DNA from 3 places in the Arthrobacter sp. zg.Y820 genome. Region 2 is predicted to be linked to each of the others. Evidence: riboswitches for the same ligand, from Rfam matches in the RefSeq annotation. Region 2 holds a riboswitch; each other region holds the start of a gene.
What was found. Region 2 has a riboswitch for S-adenosylmethionine ahead of QNN99_RS01905 (hypothetical protein). Riboswitches for the same ligand answer to the same signal wherever they lie in the genome.
Positions count from the first base shown of each region.

Region 1: another riboswitch for S-adenosylmethionine. It lies ahead of QNN99_RS06090 (flavin reductase family protein); the one in region 2 lies ahead of QNN99_RS01905 (hypothetical protein).
Region 3: another riboswitch for S-adenosylmethionine. It lies ahead of QNN99_RS00505 (ABC transporter substrate-binding protein); the one in region 2 lies ahead of QNN99_RS01905 (hypothetical protein).

Region 1 is NZ_JASKLX010000006.1:179,623-186,057, reverse strand. Features, by position in the region: gene QNN99_RS06095 (PhzF family phenazine biosynthesis protein) at 1-463, opposite strand, end outside; SAM riboswitch class IV at 589-709, shown strand; gene QNN99_RS06090 (flavin reductase family protein) at 769-1,275, shown strand; gene QNN99_RS06085 (hypothetical protein) at 1,335-1,859, shown strand; gene QNN99_RS06080 (GNAT family N-acetyltransferase) at 1,932-2,819, shown strand; gene QNN99_RS06075 (GNAT family N-acetyltransferase) at 2,959-3,417, shown strand; gene QNN99_RS06070 (GNAT family N-acetyltransferase) at 3,445-3,954, opposite strand; gene QNN99_RS06065 (fatty acid desaturase family protein) at 4,265-5,365, opposite strand; gene QNN99_RS06060 (APC family permease) at 5,722-6,435, opposite strand, start outside.
Region 2 is NZ_JASKLX010000001.1:414,939-421,373, forward strand. Features, by position in the region: gene QNN99_RS01885 (histidine phosphatase family protein) at 1-20, shown strand, start outside; gene QNN99_RS01890 (NAD(P)H-hydrate dehydratase) at 4-879, shown strand; gene QNN99_RS01895 (CPBP family intramembrane glutamic endopeptidase) at 891-1,616, shown strand; gene QNN99_RS01900 (VOC family protein) at 1,655-2,092, opposite strand; gene QNN99_RS01905 (hypothetical protein) at 2,188-2,571, opposite strand; SAM riboswitch class IV at 2,587-2,723, opposite strand; gene QNN99_RS01910 (acetamidase/formamidase family protein) at 2,862-4,247, shown strand; gene QNN99_RS01915 (LLM class flavin-dependent oxidoreductase) at 4,279-5,298, opposite strand; gene QNN99_RS01920 (RBBP9/YdeN family alpha/beta hydrolase) at 5,387-5,938, shown strand; gene QNN99_RS01925 (ATP-dependent DNA ligase) at 5,949-6,435, shown strand, end outside.
Region 3 is NZ_JASKLX010000001.1:116,888-123,322, forward strand. Features, by position in the region: gene QNN99_RS00505 (ABC transporter substrate-binding protein) at 1-1,551, opposite strand, end outside; SAM riboswitch class I at 1,650-1,738, opposite strand; gene QNN99_RS00510 (DUF6650 family protein) at 1,913-2,410, opposite strand; gene QNN99_RS00515 (hypothetical protein) at 2,846-3,538, opposite strand; gene QNN99_RS00520 (excalibur calcium-binding domain-containing protein) at 3,519-3,884, shown strand; gene QNN99_RS00525 (alcohol dehydrogenase catalytic domain-containing protein) at 3,908-5,017, opposite strand; partial or broken gene QNN99_RS17455 (zinc-ribbon domain-containing protein) at 5,314-5,379, shown strand; gene QNN99_RS00530 (DUF7937 domain-containing protein) at 5,476-6,435, shown strand, end outside.

The DNA.
Region 1 (6,435 bases), on a different contig from region 2:
TCCAGTTGGAGGCGAGGATCTGTGTGCGGTCCAGGTTCAGCGCACGCAGTGCCTGGTCCAGGACTTCGTCCTCCAAGGGGCCCGAGCGCAGCAGCGGCGGCGCGGCGAACGCGGCAATGCCTGCGTTGGCGTGAAGCGTTACGAGGCCGATCCCGCATTCCTGCACGACGACGTCGGGATAGCGGCGCTTGTTGCCGGCCTCCAGCCACGCGTGGCAGGTACCCAATGTCGGGTGTCCAGCGAACGGGATTTCTCCGCCGGGGGTGAAGATCCGCACCCGGTAATCGGCGCCGTCGCGGGTGGGAGGCAGCACGAACGTGGTTTCGGACAAATTCGTCCACCGCGCGAAGGACTCCATGTCGGAGTCCGAAAGTCCCTCGGCTTCCAGCACCACGGCGAGGGGATTCCCCAAATACGGCTCGCTGCCAAAAACGTCCACCTGTTTAAACCACCGCTGTTTCATGCCCAAACTCTATCCCTTCACCGTGGGGAGTTTTCATTCGCTGCGGGGAGTTTTGTGAAGCTGAGTTTTACGAACTAAGGCAGGTGTTTGCAGGCGTGCACCCGTGCCGCCTACGTTGGAAGAAGAATCAAGAGTTCCAGCCACGGGCCCTGGCCGGCTGGACGGCAACCCTCTCGCCGTAGCGGGGTGCTCCAGGTGACGATTCGGCCGCCCGGCAAAACTTCCCGGCTGCGGCAAGTACCGCGTTTGTGCCGACCCTGTTGTTAATCGTCGGTCCGGCGCTTAAGGCAGAGGAATCTCTTCGCATGTCTCTTGTTACCGATCTTCAGCCCGCGGCCCTGCGCCGTGCCTATTCACGTTTCCCCTCCGGCATTGCCGCGTTGTGCGCTGTGGTGGACGGGCAGCCGCAGGGAATTGTTGCGTCATCCTTTACCGTGGGCGTTTCGATGGATCCTCCCTTGGTGATGTTCGCCGTGCAGAACACCTCCCGTACCTGGCCGGTGCTGCGGCCCGCGGCCAGGATCGGGGTATCGATCCTGGGCTCCGACCACGAGGGGATCTGCAAGCAGATTGCGTCCAAGTCCGGGGACCGTTTTGCGGGCCTGAACCTGCACACCGACGAATCGGGTTCCCTTTTCCTGGACCGGGCAGCCCTGTGGCTCGAGTGCTCAGTGGAGAACGAGGTGCCCGCCGGGGACCACAGCGTCGTGCTGCTCCGCGTCCACGGCCACGCCTCGCATGACGATGCCCACGAGCCGCTGGTGTTCCACGGGTCGGCGTTCCGGCACCTCAGCGTCGCGGAGTTTGCCTGAGCCGCGGCGCTGGAAAACCCGCGCTGACGCGTGCGAACTAGGGCCGCTAAAGTGACTGCATGATTGCACTCACGCACGCGCCTCATGACCTTGTGGTCGGAACCAGCGATGGTATCGACGTTCGCTTTGCAGGTGTTGAGTTCAAAGACGCGCCAGACTTCGTCGGTGTCAGCGCCGGAGAGCCGGGCATCCACGTGCACCTCAGCGGAGTGCGTGGGAAAGAGACAATGTCCCGGGACGGCCGTTTCAACCGAGGACTCGAGGAGTGGTGGAAGCGGCGTGAAGCTGCAGGATCAGACCGATCTGAGAACCCGCCTCCGATGCCTGGCGTCGCCGTTTTTGAGGGGATCACCACGGTTGTATCTGATGATATTGGCACCGAGTACCGGCGGTCAGGAGGCCAAACGGCCGGCAGCGGTATGGAGTGGGACGCGCTCTGGGTCTACACACCGGCTCCCCCTGCTGAGGCTCGGACGCTTCGGCTCGAGTTCAGCGTCGGCGGGGAACTGACCGGAAAGTACTGCGAGTTCAGTCTCTCGAACCCCATCAGCGCGGACGGGTTAGCGAACCACGCTCCACACTGAGGATCCTCTACCGGATAAATACTTCCCGGGCCTTGGGAACTGGAGCATTTTGGAGAAGAAAAACGGGGGATCATGGACGTTGTCCTGCGAACACCAGGTGTAGACGAGCTCGGCGAGATCTGCAGCGTTTTGGCGAAGTGGCAGCACGACAGGGAACCGCTGCAGCTACACCCAGGCGATCTGGGCTGGTACTCCCTGCGAGGGCCAGCCGCCACTGCCGCTGCGACGCGCGTGTGGTCTCAGGGCGACACGACCCTTGCCATTGCCCTTCTCGACGGTCCCGAGCTGTTGCGGTTCGCCATTGATCCGACGCGGCGCCAAGATGCACGCCTTGCCCTTCGCATCGTTGCTGACGTCAACAACCCGATGGCCGGAATCCTCGGCGCAGGAGCAGCAACTATCGAGGCGCGCGGTGCGGTTGCCTTGATCGAGCAGCTTGCGCAGAACGATTGGGCGCCCCACGAACCGTGGACACCGCTCCACCACGATCTGGCAGCATCTCCCAAGGCGTCGGGCTTCGTCATTGAGACCGTGGAACCAGGTCACACCGCTGAGTGGGTGGCTGTGCACTGGTCGGCCTTCCGAGGCACCCCGATCCCGGACGAGCGCATCCAACATTTCGTGGACGGATGGCGTCTAGCTGCGGAAAGCCCCTTTCTCGACCTCGCGCGCATACTGTCCCTGCGATGCCGTGACGGTCAGGTCGTCGCCGTCGCCGCGGTGTGGTCGGCTGGCGAAGGGCGTCCTGGACTGATCGAACCGCTGGCAGTACATCAGGAACACCGCGGTCGCGGATACGGCACAGTCATGACAAAGGCGGCAGTCGACGAGCTCCGGCAAATGGGATCATCCAGCGCCGTTGTTTGCGCGGAGACCTCTAACGCGGGAGCCGTCGCCACCTACCTGGCGGCAGGATTCACAGCGCACCCGGAAGTCACCGACTGGCACCGAAGTGTCTGACGCCTGAGCGATGCCACCCAAAATAGCCCTGCCGCCCGGCCAGCCGGTCCTTCACTGGGACAGGTCTTACGCTGACCACTAAAATCACTGTGACTTCCGGCGTGAACGCACATGAACCCGATGTGAGATGCTCATCTCCATGACTGTCCCGACACGCCTTCGACTCGCGGAAGTAAGCGACCTGCCTTTCATTTTCCGCCAGGAGCGCGAGTACATCGAGGCCATTGAACCGGATGCGCACCAGGGGTGGCTGGCAGCCCTGGACCTGAACCTCGCGTTCTGGATCGAGTGCCTTCCCCAGACGCTCTTCTGCGTCGATGCAGACGGACATCCCCTCGGGTATGCGATGTGGAGCCTCGATGGTGACACCGCGACCCTGGTCTCGATCAATGTCCTCGGCAGCCGTCGTCGCCAAGGACTCGGCCGGCTCCTCCTGGATGCGTTCGAACAGAGGGTCTGCCCAAGCGGAGCCCGCGTTGCGGAGCTCGGTGTTCACCGCACCAACCAGGCACGCCTGCTCTATCAGGGCGCGGGCTATGAGACCACGGGCCAGGACGGCGAGTATGTGTTGTTCAGCAAAATCCTCAGAGAATTCTGACTCGAGCAAAATACGGTTTAAATGCGCCTATCTGCGTTCGAGGGCTTCGGCGGCAAGTACCTCGCTGCGGCATACTTCCATTTCAAGCGCATCCTGATTGTCGCTAACGCGGAAGCTCACGCCGGTTTCCTGGAACCCAAGGCTGGCGTAGAGGCAGCGGGCCGGCGTGTTGTGAGCGTAGACGTGCAGTTTCATTGTCGGCAGGCCGGTGAGCCGGAAGCCAGCCCGTGTGGTGTGCTGCACCAGTTCACGTCCCAGGCTTTGGCCCCTGCGCTGTGGATCCACAATGATGTAGCCCAATCTCATCATTCGGGCAGGCTGGTCCACCAGCAGCGATGCATGGCCAGTCATCTCACCACTGTCAGGATCCACCGCGGACCAGTACCGTCGTTGTGGATTGCCCAGATAAGTGCGCAGTTGTCGGTCCGTGAGAGGCCAGGTGAACGTTGGCCCCGACCACAGCATCATTTCTTCCTTGGTACTTACCCAGGCGCGCAGCTGTGCAAGGTCATCGAAGGATGTCGGTCGAAACTTCACAACTTGATCGTAGGGGCAACCCGCATCCCTTCTGGCTCTTTGGCCCGCGAGCCCTCGGATCGGCCTTGTTCTGTGTGCCGGGATGAGCCGCCGGCATGACGATTCCGGTCACACGCCGATGACCATGGCCTCGGCGGGAAAACGACAAAAGGGCAACTTGCGTTAATGTGCTCATGACTCGCCCTAAAGCACCTGTGGGCGATCCCCTGGTCGCCGGAACCAAAACCGGATCACCCCCTTAGGAGCGATCCGGTTTTACGATATTCACGAAATAAAGCAGTGCACCGCAGGCGCGGCAGAGTTTCCGAACTTACACGCGGTGCGTGCTGGCCAGTGGGCATGCCCACGTATCGACCCCGCCGCGGCCCACCTTGTTGATATAGGCGGTGACGTCCTTCAAGGATTGGCCAAACGCGGTTTCGGTATACCGCACCCCCAGCTGATCACAGTGCTGGCGGACCAGCGGGGCGACTTTTCGCAGATTCGGGCGGGACATGGAGGGAAACAGGTGGTGTTCAACCTGGAAGTTCAGTCCTCCCATAAAGGTATCCACCCACCGGCCTCCGGTGATGTTGCGGCTCATCAATACCTGACGCCGCAGGAAATCGATGCCCGCGTCCCGCGGCGCGATCGGCATGCCGATGTGGTTCGGCGCGAAGGCAATCCCCATATACAGCCCGAAAACGGCGAGTTGGACGCCGATGAACGCTGCGCCCTTCCCCGGTGAAAGCACGAGGAAGACCAGCACCGCATAACTGACCAGACGCACAGCGATGAAGCTAAGTTCCACCCACCGCCGCTTGATCCGCCCCTTACCCAGTACCCGCTTGATGCCCTGCACGTGCAGGTTGACTCCCTCAAGCAGGAGTAGCGGGAAGAAAAAGTAACCCTGTTTGGTGGCAAGCCAGCGCGTCAAACGGTTCGTGCGCGCTTCGGCCGCCTCGGGGGTGAATGCCAGCACGCCGGGAGCGATGTCCGGATCCACGCCGATTTTGTTCGGTGCAGCGTGATGCTTGCTGTGTTTTGCATTCCACCAGCCAAGGCCCATGCCGGCGAAGAGATTAACCACGATCAGTGAGACCCACTCATTCCACTTCGGTGACACGAAGATCTGCCGGTGTGCGGCGTCGTGGCCCAGAAACGCGATCTGTGTCATCAACAACGCCAGCACCACCGCTGTCACCATCTGCCACCACGTGTCACCGAGCAGGATAAAAGCCAGGGCCAGCACCAGGCCCATCAGGGTTAATCCGATCAGCTTGGCCCAGTAATAGCCGTAATTCCGGCGCATATAGCCGGCTTCCTGAACCTGCCGGGTCAAAGCGGTGAAGTCGCTGAGATGCCGCTGGCGGGCCGGGCCAGCTGGCCGGTGTTTGCCTTTCGCACTCGAATCCACGCTGGTACCCGTCATAAGGGCGTCTTCCATAATTCACTCTCATATCGGCGGACAAAGTCCATGTCATATTAACGAACATCACCGGATCCGATCCTCCGCCTTTGGCTGGGAGCAGTCCGCATTCCGGCTGTTGTCCGGTCAGTCCTAAGCGTGCTTATCATATATGGAAGACGGCTTCCCCGTTTCATTGCCGGGGCAGAACGGTGTGCCGCGTCAGTTCATTTCAGTTCACTTCAGCCGGAAGGACGCGTCTTTCGCTGCAGCGAGTTTGCTCTGGACCTGCGGCCAGCACGGTCCCTCCTGGCAGGCAGAAGATCGCCGTCGAACTCCACCGCTCCCCTTTGAATCCCCAGCAGTGGGCGTGCCGCGACTTAGCTGGCGCTCAACCGTTGCTCGCGTTTGCGTCCGGCCCGGGCAGCGAGGAACAACAAGGATCCGACCACTATGTAGGCGGCGGCGCCGAGCCAGATGGTCCCGGTTTGTTGTGTGAGGAGGGCGACGCTCGCAATGATCGCGAGGATCGGCACGAACCGGGGGGCTGTGAAGTGGTCGTGATCGACTTTGTCCTTTTTGAGGACGAGGACGCTGACGTTGGCAGAAAGGAACACCAGGAGCAGGAGCAGCACGGTGGTTTCGGCCAATGAGGAGACATTTCCGGTGAGGGTAAGGACGATCGTCAATGCGGCAACGACAACAATGGAGACCCAGGGGGTGCGACGGCCCGGCAGCACGCGGGCAAAGGCCCGAGGGAGCAGTTCCGCTTCCGCCAATCCGTAGCCCACACGGCTGGCCATCACCATGAACAGCAGTGCTCCGTTGGCAATGGCGACCAGGGCGATGAGGCTGAATAGTCCCGGCGGGATTCCGACTTCGCTGGCGGCAACAACCTCGAGGAGAGGTCCGGTGGACTCGGCCAAGTCACCCGGGGGCATGACGATGACCGCCCCGAGAGCGATGAGGAGATAGACGACCCCTGCGGTGCAGATGGCGCCGAACAGTGCGCGGGGGTATGCCTTGGACGGGTTGCGCACTTCCTCGGCCATGTTTGCTGCCGCCTCGAAGCCGAGGAAAGAGAAAAAGGCGAC
Region 2 (6,435 bases):
AGCATGTCCAGCCCCGCTGAAGTCGTAACACCGGCACTGCTGAAGAACTGGCAGGTCAACCGGGACGCGGCCGACAAGTCTGACCGCGGCACCGTCCTGGTGGTTGGCGGGGCACGGTTTTCGCCGGGCGCCGCGATGCTGGCCGGGCGGGCGGCGCTGCGGGTCGGCGCCGGCCGGCTGACGCTGGCCGTGGCGGAGTCCGCCGCGGTGGCCGTCGCGGTGGCGGTGCCGGAATCGGGCGCCGTGGGACTGCCGGAGGACGACGGCGTCATCTCCGGCGAGCGGGCGGCGAAGGCTCTGGCCGTTGCCTTGGAAAGCGCCGACGTCGTGGTGATCGGACCCGGCCTCGACGACGCCGAGCAAGCCGCCGAGCTGCTCCGGGGGATCGGTCCGCTGCTGAACGATTCCGCCGCCGTCGTCCTGGATGCCTTCGCCCTCGGCGTGCTGCCCGGGCTGCCGGAAGTCTACGAACCCTGGGCCGGGCGCCTGGTCCTGACGCCGAACAAGAACGAAGCCGCGCGCCTGCTGGACGCGGATCCGGAGGCCGACCTCGAGATGGAGCAGGCCGCCGGCGACATCGCTGCCAGGTACCAGGCAGTGGTGGCCCTGCACGGGCTCATCGCCGCCCCGGACGGGCGCCGCTGGGAAATTCCGGCCGGAAATCCCGGGCTGGGCACCTCCGGCAGCGGCGACGTCCTGGCCGGCGCGGTCGGCGGATTCCTCGCCCGCCAAGCGTCCCCGGAGCAGGCCGCCTGCTGGGGCACCTACCTGCATTCCACGGCCGGCGACCGGCTTTCCGCAGCCCAGGGGCCGTTGAGCTTCCTCGCCGGAGAGCTGCTCGAAGCGATGCCCCGCGTGATGGCGGAGCTGACCGTCTAGCGGTGCCGAGAATGAACCGGCCGGCGATCCTGCCCCTGCCCTACACCTTCACGCCCCGGGACGGGTTTGCCGCCGGGTTCTATGTCCTGTTCCTCCTGATCTTCAGCTTTGCCCCGGGCCTCGGCGTTCCCGGTCTGATGCAGCTGATCCCTGATCCGCTGCTGGCCGGCTACGCCGTGAACCTGGCGTTCTACCTGTCCGCAGGCGCGCTGGCGGCCTGGGCGTCGTGGCGCTATGCGGTGCGGGAAACCCGGATCCTGGCCACCCGCCCGTGGCTGACCCTGGCGATCATTCCCGGCGGCGTTTTCGCGATGCTGCTGCTCACCGCCGTCGTCGTCCTGATTTCCGGCCCGCCGGAAACCGCGGTGAACCAGGAAGCGGTTGAGGGGCTGGTCGTCTCCCTGCCTCCGCTGCTGATCATTCCCCTGCTGGTGGTGATTGCGCCGTTTGTCGAGGAGTACATCTTCCGCCACCTGCTGATCGGCAAGCTCAGCAAATACCTCAACATCTGGGTCTGCTGCCTGATCTCGCTGCTGCTGTTCGCCGGGATCCACATCGCGGGGAAGGAATCGCTGACGTTGCCGGTGCTGCTGCCGTACCTGGCCATGGGCGCGGTTCTGGTGGGCATCTACGTCTGGGCGGGGAACAACTTCATCCTGTCCTACGCGGTCCACGCCGCGAAAAACCTGCTCGCCGTCCTGCTGACCTACGCGATCCCGGCAGAGCTGCTGGGATAACTGTTGACGGTGCGGCATTGGATCCGCCGGTCGGGGGACTAGGCGATGCAGAATTCGTTGCCCTCGGGGTCGGCCATCGTGTACCAGGAGGACGGACCCTGCTCGGCTGCGTAAAGGAACGTGGCACCCCGAGCCTCCAGCGCGGCGCGCATCGCGTCCTTGTCTCCGCCGTCGAGGTGGATGTCCAGATGGATGCGGTCCTTCACCGTCTTCGGTTCGGGCACGGGCTGGAACAGGATTCGCAGGCGTCCCGGGGAACCCACCTCGCTTTCCCGGCAGATTGCGGCGCCGTCGCGCCACCTGCGCTGTCCGTTGTGCTCGATCAGCAGGTCCGGGCTTACGGCGCCCTGTTCCAGCGAGGAATCGATCAGGGCCTGGTCGAGGGGCTCCGGGACCCAGCCCAGGGTTTCGGCCCACCAATCGGCCTGGGCGTGGGGGTCGGCGCAGTCAACACATATCTGGATATTGAACGTCATGGGCAGGAGCCTAGCCAGCGGCAGGCTCCCGCCCGGAAGGATTGCGGACAGTTACTGTCCGCAGACGCCGGCGGCCCGGAAGCGATCGCCGGGGGTCAGCCCCGCAGCTCTTGAGCGGCAGCGCCGGCGCCTGCGGCGATCCGTTTACAGGGATGCACCCTTTCCGGCGTGGCCAAGTAGAAAAAAGAGCGCCGGGCCGGGCTGTCGAAGCCGCCGGGCACCAACAGCGACGAGTAGCGTGCGCACCACTGCGCCTCTCCGCCGGAATGCGCCAGGGCCAGTGCCAGGGCGGGGATATCGTGGAACCACATCAGCTGCTGCTCACCGTCCACAATCAGCTGGATCAGGTCCAGCTCAACATCGGCATAGGCCCGGGCATCCACCCAGTCATCAAAACCGGCCAGCTTCTTGCCGTGGATGAGGTGGACGTTGTGGCCGGGGGTGAAGCTGACGCAACGGGTGTCACTGGAAACGCTCACAGCGTGGTCCTTTACAGAGTGTCCTTGCCCGCGCCGGGCGGCAGCGGGCCGCTTCGTCATCCGAACCACCCGCCGAACAATGGGGTTGGTGTGAGGCCAGTCGGAGCTTTTCCGGCCGGACGAATCCGGGCCGGTGGCCACCTCTCGTGAAGCTGAGACCACCCTAGCGCACGACGCCGACACTGGGAACCGCCGTGGTCCGCCGTGATGTGCGTGGCCCGTTCATCCGCCGGAAACAGCCTCGAAACTCCGTTTGGCTAGCTTGATGGCACGAGCTATTGGAGGACACGATGAACCGAATGCTGATTGGACGCGAGGCCGCAGCGGTACTCACCAAGGGCCTGGGCCGCCGGGGATTCCTCGGAGCCGCGGCGGGTCTTGGCATGTTGGCGGTGGGGTCGGGATGCAGTGCGAAACCGGTGCAGGATTCTTCCGCGGCAGCTGCGGACGCCGGTGCTGCCGGGTCGCCCGGGTCGGCCGGCCCGAGGTCGGGGGCCATCCTGCAGCCGCACTCCGGAGACATGCCCGGGGACCTCTATCTTGCCTCCACCCCGGAGGAAGTGCTCTGGGGTTACGTGCCGGCCGTGCATGCCACGCCGGTGGCCCGGATGAAATCCGGGCAGACCGTCACCATCGACGCCCTCTCGCATGAGGGGATCCTGGAGGACCAGGGCCGGGATCCGCTGTCCTTCTTCGGCGGCCACGGCGTCGCGGCGGACGGGGTGCTGCAGGACGCCGTGGACATCGCCGCCGGCTACAACCGCACGCCGCGGAACTTCGACACGGACGGGCCGCACATCGTCACCGGTCCCGTTGCCGTGGAAGGCGCCGAGCCCGGCGACGTCCTGAAGATCGAAACCCTCGCGGCCGTGCCCCGGGTCCCCTACGGCGTCGTCTCCAGCCGCCACGGCAAGGGCGCGCTCGCGCTGCAGAACGGCCCGGCCGCACCGGAGGGCATCACCCTGGAGGAAGTCATGCCGCCGGCGGCCGCGGACAACCGGTCCTCGGGCGTCCCGACGGACTACGGCAACGTCTCGGTCTTCACCGCAATCGAGGACGGCAAGGGCGTGATGACCAGCGGCGACATGAAAATCCGCTTTCCGCTGCGCCCGTTCATGGGCATGATGGGCGTGGCCTTCTCCGAGAACGAGGGCCTGACCGGCCCCGAGGCCAACTCAGTGCCGCCCACGCTCGGCGGCGGCAACATCGACATCCGCCATCTGGGCCCCGGGTCCACCTTTTACCTGCCGGTCAAGGCCGACGGCGCCCTGTTCTACGTGGGCGATCCGCACATGGGCATGGGCGACGGCGAAGTGGCGCTGACCGCCATGGAAGGTTCCCTGCGCGGCACCTTCCGGCTGACCGTCTGCAAACCCGGTTCGGGGGACGCGCCGGCCCTGGCCCACCGGTATCCGTTCGGCGAAACCGCAGATGCCTGGATTCCCATCGGCCTCTCCGACCCCGACGGCCTGGGCGCCGGTGGGGTGAGCAGTGACCTGAACGTGGCCATGCGGCGGGCCGTGGTCAATGCCCTGGACTTCCTCGAGCAGGAAAAAGGCATGGACCGCGCCGTCGCCTACGCCTACCTGTCCGCCGCCGCCGACTTCGCCGTGTCCCAGGTCGTGGACCGGACCGTGGGCGTGCACGGGCTGATCCGCAAGGCCGACTTCGGCTGATGCCTCAGCCGAAGGGGTCGGCGCCGAATGTTCAGCGCCAGCCGGCCGCCGGAGCGACATGCTTGAGGATGCTCTCCAGCAGCTGCACGTTGTAGTCAACGCCCAGCTGGTTCGGCACCGTGATCAGGACCGTGTCCGCGGCCTGCACCGCGGCGTCGCCGGCCAGCTGGGCCGCAATCACCTCCGGTTCACCGATGTAGCTCTTGCCGAACCGGGCCAGTCCGCCGTCGAGCCGGCCCACCTGGTCCCTGGTGTCGGCCTGGGCACGCAACCCGAAATACCGGCGGTCCTCCTCGGTAACCAGGGGAATGACGCTGCGGCTGACGGATACGCGCGGCGTTCCCTCGTGCCCGGACTCCGCCCAGGCGGCGCGGAACACCTCAATCTGCTCGGCCTGGAGCTGGTCAAAGGGCACGCCTGTGTCCTCGGTCAGGAGGGTCGAGCTCATCAGGTTCATGCCCTGCTGGCCCGTCCACTTCGCCGTGGCCCGCGTTCCCGAACCCCACCAGATCCGGTTGCTCAGCCCGGGGGACTGCGGTTCCACCGGCAGTGTTCCGGAGGCACCGGTCATGACCGGATCGGAGGCCGCCAGACCGGCGCCGGCGATCGCGGCGCGGAACACCAGGGTGTGCTTGCGGGCTTCATCGGCGTCGGTGCTGCCGTCGGCCGGCACATAGCCGAAGGCCTCGTAGCCGCGCAGCGCGGGCTCGGGGGATCCCCGGCTGAGGCCCAGCTGCAGCCGTCCGCCGCTGATCAGATCCGCCGCCGCGGCTTCCTCGGCCATGTACAGCGGATTCTCGTACCGCATGTCGATCACCGCGGTGCCCAGTTCCAGCCGGCTGGTCCGGGCGGCCAGAGCGGACAGCAGCGGGAACGGTGCGGCGAACTGCGGCGCGAAATGGTGGACCCGGAGGTAGGCGCCGTCGATGCCCAGCTCCTCGGCCGCCACCGCCACATCAATCGTCTGCAGCAGCGCGTCCCGGGCGGTGCGGACAAAAGATCCCTGCACATCCCGGTAATGTCCAAAGGACAGGAAACCGATCTTTTTCATGTTCAGCACAGCGCCGGTTTCCCAAGAGATATTCCCCCGGATGCTCCGGAGTCCCGAGCGTCCGGCGCACCGGAAGCGAGGAAGAAACATGCATCTGACCATGGTCCCCGGCATCGGCGGCTCCAACGAAGCACACTGGCAGAGCCTGTGGCAGGACGGTGAGCCGGACGTGTCCCGGATTTCGCCGTCGTCGTGGGACGACCCGGAGCTGGAAAACTGGATGGAAGCGCTCGACGCCGCCGCCGGGCCCCGCCGCGGCGACACCATCCTGGTGGCCCACAGCCTGGGCTGCCTGGCCGCCGCGGAATGGCTGCTGCGCCATCCCGGCGGAGCCCGCGGCGTGCTGCTGGTCGCTCCGCCGGATCCGGCCGAGCCGGAGTTTCCGGACAGCGCGGCGTCGTTCCGGAACCCGCGGCTGCAGCCGCTGCCGGTGCCCGCGCTGCTGGTCGCCAGCGAAAACGATCCGTACTGCCCGCTGCCGGCCGCGCGCGTTCTGGCCCTCGGCTGGGATGTTCCGCTGATCGACGCCGGCCCGTTTACCCACCTCAACGACGAAAGCGGCATCGGCGACTGGCCGCAGGGCCGGCACCTGCTCACCGCCTTCGCCGCCGGGCTGGGCGCCAGCGTGTTCTCCGGGTAAGAATGGGCCCATGAAACTTCCGGTACTGCCGCCCGTGGCCCCGATGCTGGCCAAAGCCGTGAGCACCCTGCCCGAGGGGGACTACTCCTACGAGCCCAAGTGGGACGGCTTCCGCTCGATCATCTTCCGCGACGGTGAGGAGCTGGAGATCGGCAGCCGCAATGAAAAGCCGATGACCCGGTACTTTCCCGAGCTGGTGGAGGCGCTGAAGGCCAATCTGCCGGAGCGCTGCGTGGTGGACGGCGAGATCATCCTGGTCAGTGCTTCCGGGAAACGGCTGGACTTTGAGGTGCTGCAGCAGCGCATCCATCCGGCCGCCATTCGGGTGAAGCTGCTCGCCGAGCAGACGCCGGCGGCATTCGCGGCCTTTGATCTGCTGGCGCTGGAGGACACCAGCTACTTGGACCGTCCCTATGCCGAACGCCGCAGCGCCCTGGAACAGGCGCTGGCCGGCGCCGCGGCTCCGGTGTACCTGACCAACCGCACCACCGATCCGG
Region 3 (6,435 bases), 300 kb from region 2:
GGCGGCCAGGACCTCGTCCCGTTCCGGGCCCGGGGCCGCGGCGCGCTCGGCGGCGAACAGGGCGTTCAGCTCCGGATCCGAGGTGTGCGTCATGGTGTTGTTGGCCGGTTCGAAGATGGGCCCGAGTCCGCCGTAAATGAATTGGCGGGTGCCGTAGAATTCGACGTTCGGATCCGGCATGGCGGTGGTGAGGAACGTGTTGTCGCCGGCCCGGTTGTTCAGTTTCACGCCGATCTGCCGCCACTGCTGCTCGATCAGTTCAAAGGCCGGTTTGATGACCACCGAGTTGTTGGAGCTGGTGACCGTCACCTCGAGCTTCTCGCCGTCCTTCTCGCGGATGCCGTCGCTGCCGGGCTGCCAACCGGCGTCGTCCAGGAGCTTTTTGGCTTTCTCGGGGTCATAGGCCAGATCGGCGCTCAGGTCGACGAACCCCGGCGCCTGATGGTTCAGGACCGAGCCGGCCAGGGTGTAGCTCTCGGAGAGCACCGTGTCCTTGATGGACTGCCGGTCGATGCCGGCCTGCAGCGCCTGTCGGACCGCAGGATCGGCCAGCTTGCCGCTGCCGATCCGCACGGCCGCCATGTTCACGGTGAGGTCCACGCCGTCGGCCGCCACCACCTGATTGCCGCTGGCCGCCAGCGCCGCCTCATCCACCGGCTGCAGGCCGCGCACCAGATCGACCTGGCCGGACTGGACGGCGCCGGCGCGGTGGGCGACCTCGGGCAGGTACTTGATCACCACCTTGTCCAGGTGCGCCTCACCCGGATTGTCGGCGCCCTCAGGAGCCCAGGCGTAGCCGTCCCGCTTCGCGAGCACGACTTCCTCATCGGGCTTTTCCGACTCGTAAACGAACGGGCCGGAGCCGGAGATGGATGAGATGGCGGACTGTCCGGCGGCATCCTGCTGCAGCGTGGCCGGGGAGACCAGACCGGCGGTGACGGAGGACGTGGCGCGCAGGAAGTTGGAGTTCGGAGCATCCAGGGTGACCTTCACCTGGTTAGTGCCGATCACTTCGCTGGTCTGGTAGCCGGCGAAGTCCACGTTCGGCTGGATCTGCGCGGCGGGAATGCCATGGCCGAAGCTGTCCAGGTTGGCCTTTATCGCGGCCGCGTCGAGCGCCGTTCCATCGCTGAACGTGACGCCGGGGCGGATGGTGAAGGTGAACTCGGTGCTGTCGGCGTTGGCCGAGAACGCCGAGGCAATCCACGGCACCGGCTCGCCCTTCTCCGGGTCAAAGTAGGTCAGCCGGTCCAGCACTGAATTGAGCACGTTGGACTTCTCGTAGAAGCGTGCCGCCTGGGTCTGCCAGTTGTTGATGGGCGTGACTTCGGCGTAGACGAGGGTGCCGCCGTCGACCGGCTCTCCGGCCGGTGAGGCCTGAGCATTCGCGGCGTTGGCGCCGGCACTGCCGCCTTGCGCGCCGGATCCGCAGCCGGTGAGGGTCAGGGCTGCCGCGGCGAACAGTGCCGCGATCCGCAGGGGTGTGCGGGGGCCGTTGGGGTGGCCGGAGATGCGGCCGTTGATGCGGCCGGTTGGAGCAGGGCTGACCATGGGAGGGTCCTCTCAGTTCGCACCGAGGAACACGGCATTCGAGCACGCTGGATCCGTCACTGCGAGCGGTGCTGCAGTTACGGGCCACCGGAGAAGTGAGTCCATCGGTCCTGGCATGAGCACCGTCCCCGAAGGGTGGTTGCTGCGACGTCAACGAGCCAGGTCTCTCAGCCGCTCTGGATGGTAAAGGTGTCCGGATTGGATAGGCGGACAGCACCATGGAAGCGCGGTTTGTCCTCGGCGGGCAACACAATGACGGCCTGTGTCCCTAAGCGCCGGTCGGTGACGTTTTACGTCGCGCCGTGTCATAAACGGCGTCTCTATGAAGCTCCGGGTCTCCAAGACCTGCCGCCGAGGCGGACTATAGGTACCGTCCGATACTGGGGCGGCGCGACGGCGTTCGGCCGGGTTTCGGCGTCGAGCGTTCGCCGGGGTTCCGGTACCGCACCCGCCGCCGGGCGTCGCTGAGCAGTTTCACGCCGTCGACCATTGTTTCGCGCAGGTCCATGAGTGCGAACTGGTGCCGTTCCGGTGCGCGGGCGGATTCGCGGAGGTAGCGGGTGCAGGCGGAGGCCATCCGCATCAGGACATCGGTGTTGGCGGAATTGCTGCGCAGGTGGGCGAGGGTTTCAATGATGCGGTCGCGTGCGTCCAGGACGGTGGCGCGGCAGCGTTGCGCGTCGTCAGCGCCGTCGACGACGCGCGGTTCGATCGCAGCCAGCGGCCGCTTCAGGTGCAGGTCGGTGATCAAGGCGTTCAGGGCTGCGGTTTCATCCCGGCGGTCGATGCCGGCGCGGACGCTCCAGCCGGCGCTCGCACCCAGAACCAGTGCGACTGTTGAAGGGATCAAGGCTGCCAACCAGTCCATCCTGACCTCCGGAAGAAGCGTTCTCCGACGGTACCTGCCCGGCTCGAACCCGGGACAGGGGAGGAGTCCGCTGTCGGGGTTCCGAGGGCAACTTTGGGTGTGTGGGTTTGCGGGTGGGGGCCGGGCCGAGTTCCGCGAGTTTTTTCTTGAGGACCGCTCCTGTCCGCATATCTACTGCCGGATGGCGCCGCGCGCCGCTAGCGTTTAAGGCCTACGCGAGGAGAAGCAGATGGCTATGGCTATGGAACTGGCACGCGTGGTGCAACAGGAGCGTCTCATGGAAGCGGAAACCAGGCGACGTCGGCAGGCGGCGAAGCGGATGGCGGCAGAACGGGCGGCAGCAGAGCGTGCGAAGGCCCGGCCCGCAAGCGGAGTGCAGGACGGGCCGAAGGTCGAGTGGCCGGTCTTTTCGCTGCGGATTGGCCGCTACCAATTCGTCGGGTTCAAGACCGTCCGACTATAAAAAGGCTTTCGACAGCGGCGATCAGGATTTGGCTGCAGAGGCGCACCCAATTGGCGGCGGATAATCTCGACGGCCGCCTCTGTTACTCTGTGCTTGATGCATTTGCATACATTTACAGAGCTTAAATCCTGGGGGAGATCCATGCCTTTCCGACGTACATTGTCCTGCCCAATTTCCACCAAGGGCGGGGAGCCGGAAAGGCACCGGCGTCCCCGGGCTCTGGCAGTGGCCGGCCTGACAGCGGCCGTCCTGGCCGTAGCCGGTTGCGGAGCCGACGAGTCCGAACCCGCCGCGGCCCCGCCGTCGCCCTCGGCAACCAAGAGCGTGACGCCCTCCCCGACGCCATCCCCGACCCCGACTCCCACGTCCACGGTGGTCGCCGGCAAGTCCTGTGTGGCTGCCGGGAAGACCGAAACCGTGAGGACATCGGCCAGCCCCAGCCCCACGCCGACAACCTCGGCGTCACAGCTTGCGTCAAAGTCCGCGTCGGCCTCTCCCTCTCCCTCTCCCTCTCCCTCTCCCTCTCCCTCTCCCTCTCCCACGAGCACGCCTTCGCCGACGCCCACGACGACGTCGTCGGCGAGCACGTCCGTGGTTTTTGTCTGCACGGAGGATGACGACGGAACCCTGATCTGGATGGACAGGGACAGTTCCACCAGGGTTCTGGCCGACCGCCAAGCGGCAGCCGACCAGAAGGTTGCCGACGAGCTGGCGGCCGCGGAAGCCGCTGAGGCACAGAAGATCGCTGACGAGCAGGCGGCAGCCGCCGAGGCGCAGCGCCTGGCCGACGAGCAGGCAGCCCAGACGTACATTCCCCCGGCTCCGGCCCCTGCACCGGCCGCGCCCGCGCCCGCGCCGGTTGTTCCGGAGCCCGCTCCGGCAGCGGCCTACTATCCGAACTGCTCCGCGGCCCGTGCCGCCGGAGCAGCACCGGTCTATGCCGGCGGACCGGGCTACGGAACCCATCTGGACCGCGACGGCGACGGCGTCGCCTGCGAATAGGACCGTTCGGCGGCCCGGAACTGTTATTCCTCGAAAATAATCACCTGGCGAATGGCCTTGCCATCCGCCAGCAGGTCGAGGGACTCGTTGATCTCGCTGAGTTTGATCCGTCCGGAGATGAGCTCATCGACGGGCAGCGTTCCGTCCCGCCACATCTGCGCATAGATGGGGATATCGCGGGACGGAACGGCGGATCCCAAATAGGAGCCAACAATTGTCCGGGCCTCGGCGGTCAGCCCGAGCGGCGTTATCGTTGACCGGGCGTCCGGCGAGGGCAGGCCGACGGTGACGGTGGTGCCGCCGACGCCGGTCGCCGCGACAGCCGTCTCGAAGGCTTTCGGGTGACCCGCGGCCTCAATCACCACGGGTGCCTTGATGCCCTTCTCGGCAATTTCCTGCGGGGTGTAAACCTCGTCGGCTCCCAGTTCGCGCGCCCGGACGAGCTTTTCAGGATTGGCGTCCACACCGATGACCTTGCCCTTGCCCAGCGAGATGGCGGTCAGCAGGGCGGCCATGCCGACGCCGCCGAGTCCCACCACCATGACGGCCTGTCCGTCTTCGGGGCGGCCGGCGTTGATCACCGCACCACCGCCGGTCAGCACGGCGCAGCCGAGGACGGCGGCGATTTCCGGCGGCACGTCGGAACCGATCGGCACCACTGACTGCCGGTTCAGCACCGCGTGGCTGGCAAAGCCGGAAACCCCGAGATGGTGGAAGACATCCGAACCGCCGCGATGCAGGCGAAAGTGCTCGCCGAGCAGATGACCGGCGTTGTTCGCGGCGCTGCCGGGGGTGCAGGGCAGCTTGCCGTTTGTCCGACAGTTCCCGCATTCCCCGCAGCGGGGCAGGAACACGGTGGTGACCTGCTGTCCAATGTCCAGGTCAGTGACGTTGGCGCCGACTTTTTCGACGACGCCGCTGGCCTCGTGTCCGAGGAGCATGGGCGTAGGCCGGGTCCGGTTGCCGTCCACCGTCGAGAGATCGGAGTGGCACAGGCCGGCCGCGCGGATCCGAATCAGGACTTCATCCGGCCCCGGATCGTCCAGATCAAGTTCGACGACGCGCAGCGGCTGCGAGTCGGTGTAGGGGCGGGGGAGTCCGGTTTCTTCGAGAACCGCTCCGATAATCTTCATTGATTACTCCTTGTGGTGGGGAATTCGGCAAGCACGCCCTGATTCTTGCCGATCGAACGGTCAAAGACGAGACGTTCCTCCGCGTGGTTTTGGGCGTGCGTCTCGCAAACTGAACTGATCCGGTTGAGACCCGCCGTGTTAGGCTCCATCGACTAACAGTCTTGCTTTACCGGGGAACCGCATTTGCGGTTTGCCGGGCTTTCCGGGGGAAATCTTTTGAATTTCTGCATGCCCTGTGGTGCAACGCCCGGTGCCGCCGAGACCCCGGCGATTAACCATCACACGAGGGAAGTGCAATGAAATTCTGCGTTCAATGCGGCCAACAACTGGCTGCGGAAGCTCGCTTCTGCGGCAGTTGCGGTACTGCGGCACCCGAACAGACGACGGCGGCCTACTCCCGAGGCGTTCCGGCCTCCGGGAACCACGCCCCCGAAGCCCAGCGGCAGCATGAGTTTGCGATGTCCGGTGCCTCCGCGCCGGCCAACGTATCCGCGCCGGCCGCCTCTGCGCCGGCCAGGACCCGCAGCGCTTTTGCCGGCATTCCGGTGAGCGACTATGTGCGCGACGGCGTGGCCGCCCTGGCCCTGATCATGTCCCTGTTCATGGTGTGGACCTACGGCACCGGAGGAGACTGGGTTCCCTCCAAGGCCGCCACTCGGGTGGACGTCATCCTGATTACGCTGATCAGCCTGCTGTCCCTGGGGCTGACCTATGTGTGGCGCGCGGGGGTCTTCGGACCCAAGGTGGGCTACCGCAAAATCCAGGACCTGAAGCTGCTGGCCAACCTGCCGTATGCCCTGCTGGTACTGGTTTATGTTGTCCTGCATCTGGTCACCGCGGGCCGCTACGAGGCGGGCAGTGTTGCCACGCTGGGCCCGGCGGTGGCGTTCGGTCTTGGCGGCGCACTCTTGGCAGCTCAGCCGCGGCGCGGAGAAATTGCGCCCGGCAATGTGGACGAGCCACGGAACCGTCGCTGGATTTACATCACCCTGGGTATTGCCGGACTGGCCGCTGTGGTGGCCCTGGTGCAGATCATCCGCTACTGGGTGGCCTTCAGCGACACCAATGCTGCAGCCTTCGCCGGCTGGGGAACGCTCACCACTCTGATGGCGCTGGCCAGCCCGGCCCTGCTGGTGTTCATCGCCGTACAGGTTCACAAGCGGTCCGACCGCTGGCGCACCGTCGGCGTTGCCCTGGCCATCGGTGCCGGTTTCCTCTCGCTGCTGGCACTGTTTGAGGACCTGACCCTGCTGACCTTGGCCTTGAACGCCCTCAGCCCCGGCTTCTCCCTGCTCTTCTGGATGGCATTTGGCGCCGCCGTTTCCGCGCCGTCGATCGCCCGGCTGACCGGGGACTCCGCGGTTGCACCGACGGATCCCCGCACTGCCCTGCAGCCGTTCCTGACGGTGGCCGCCGGA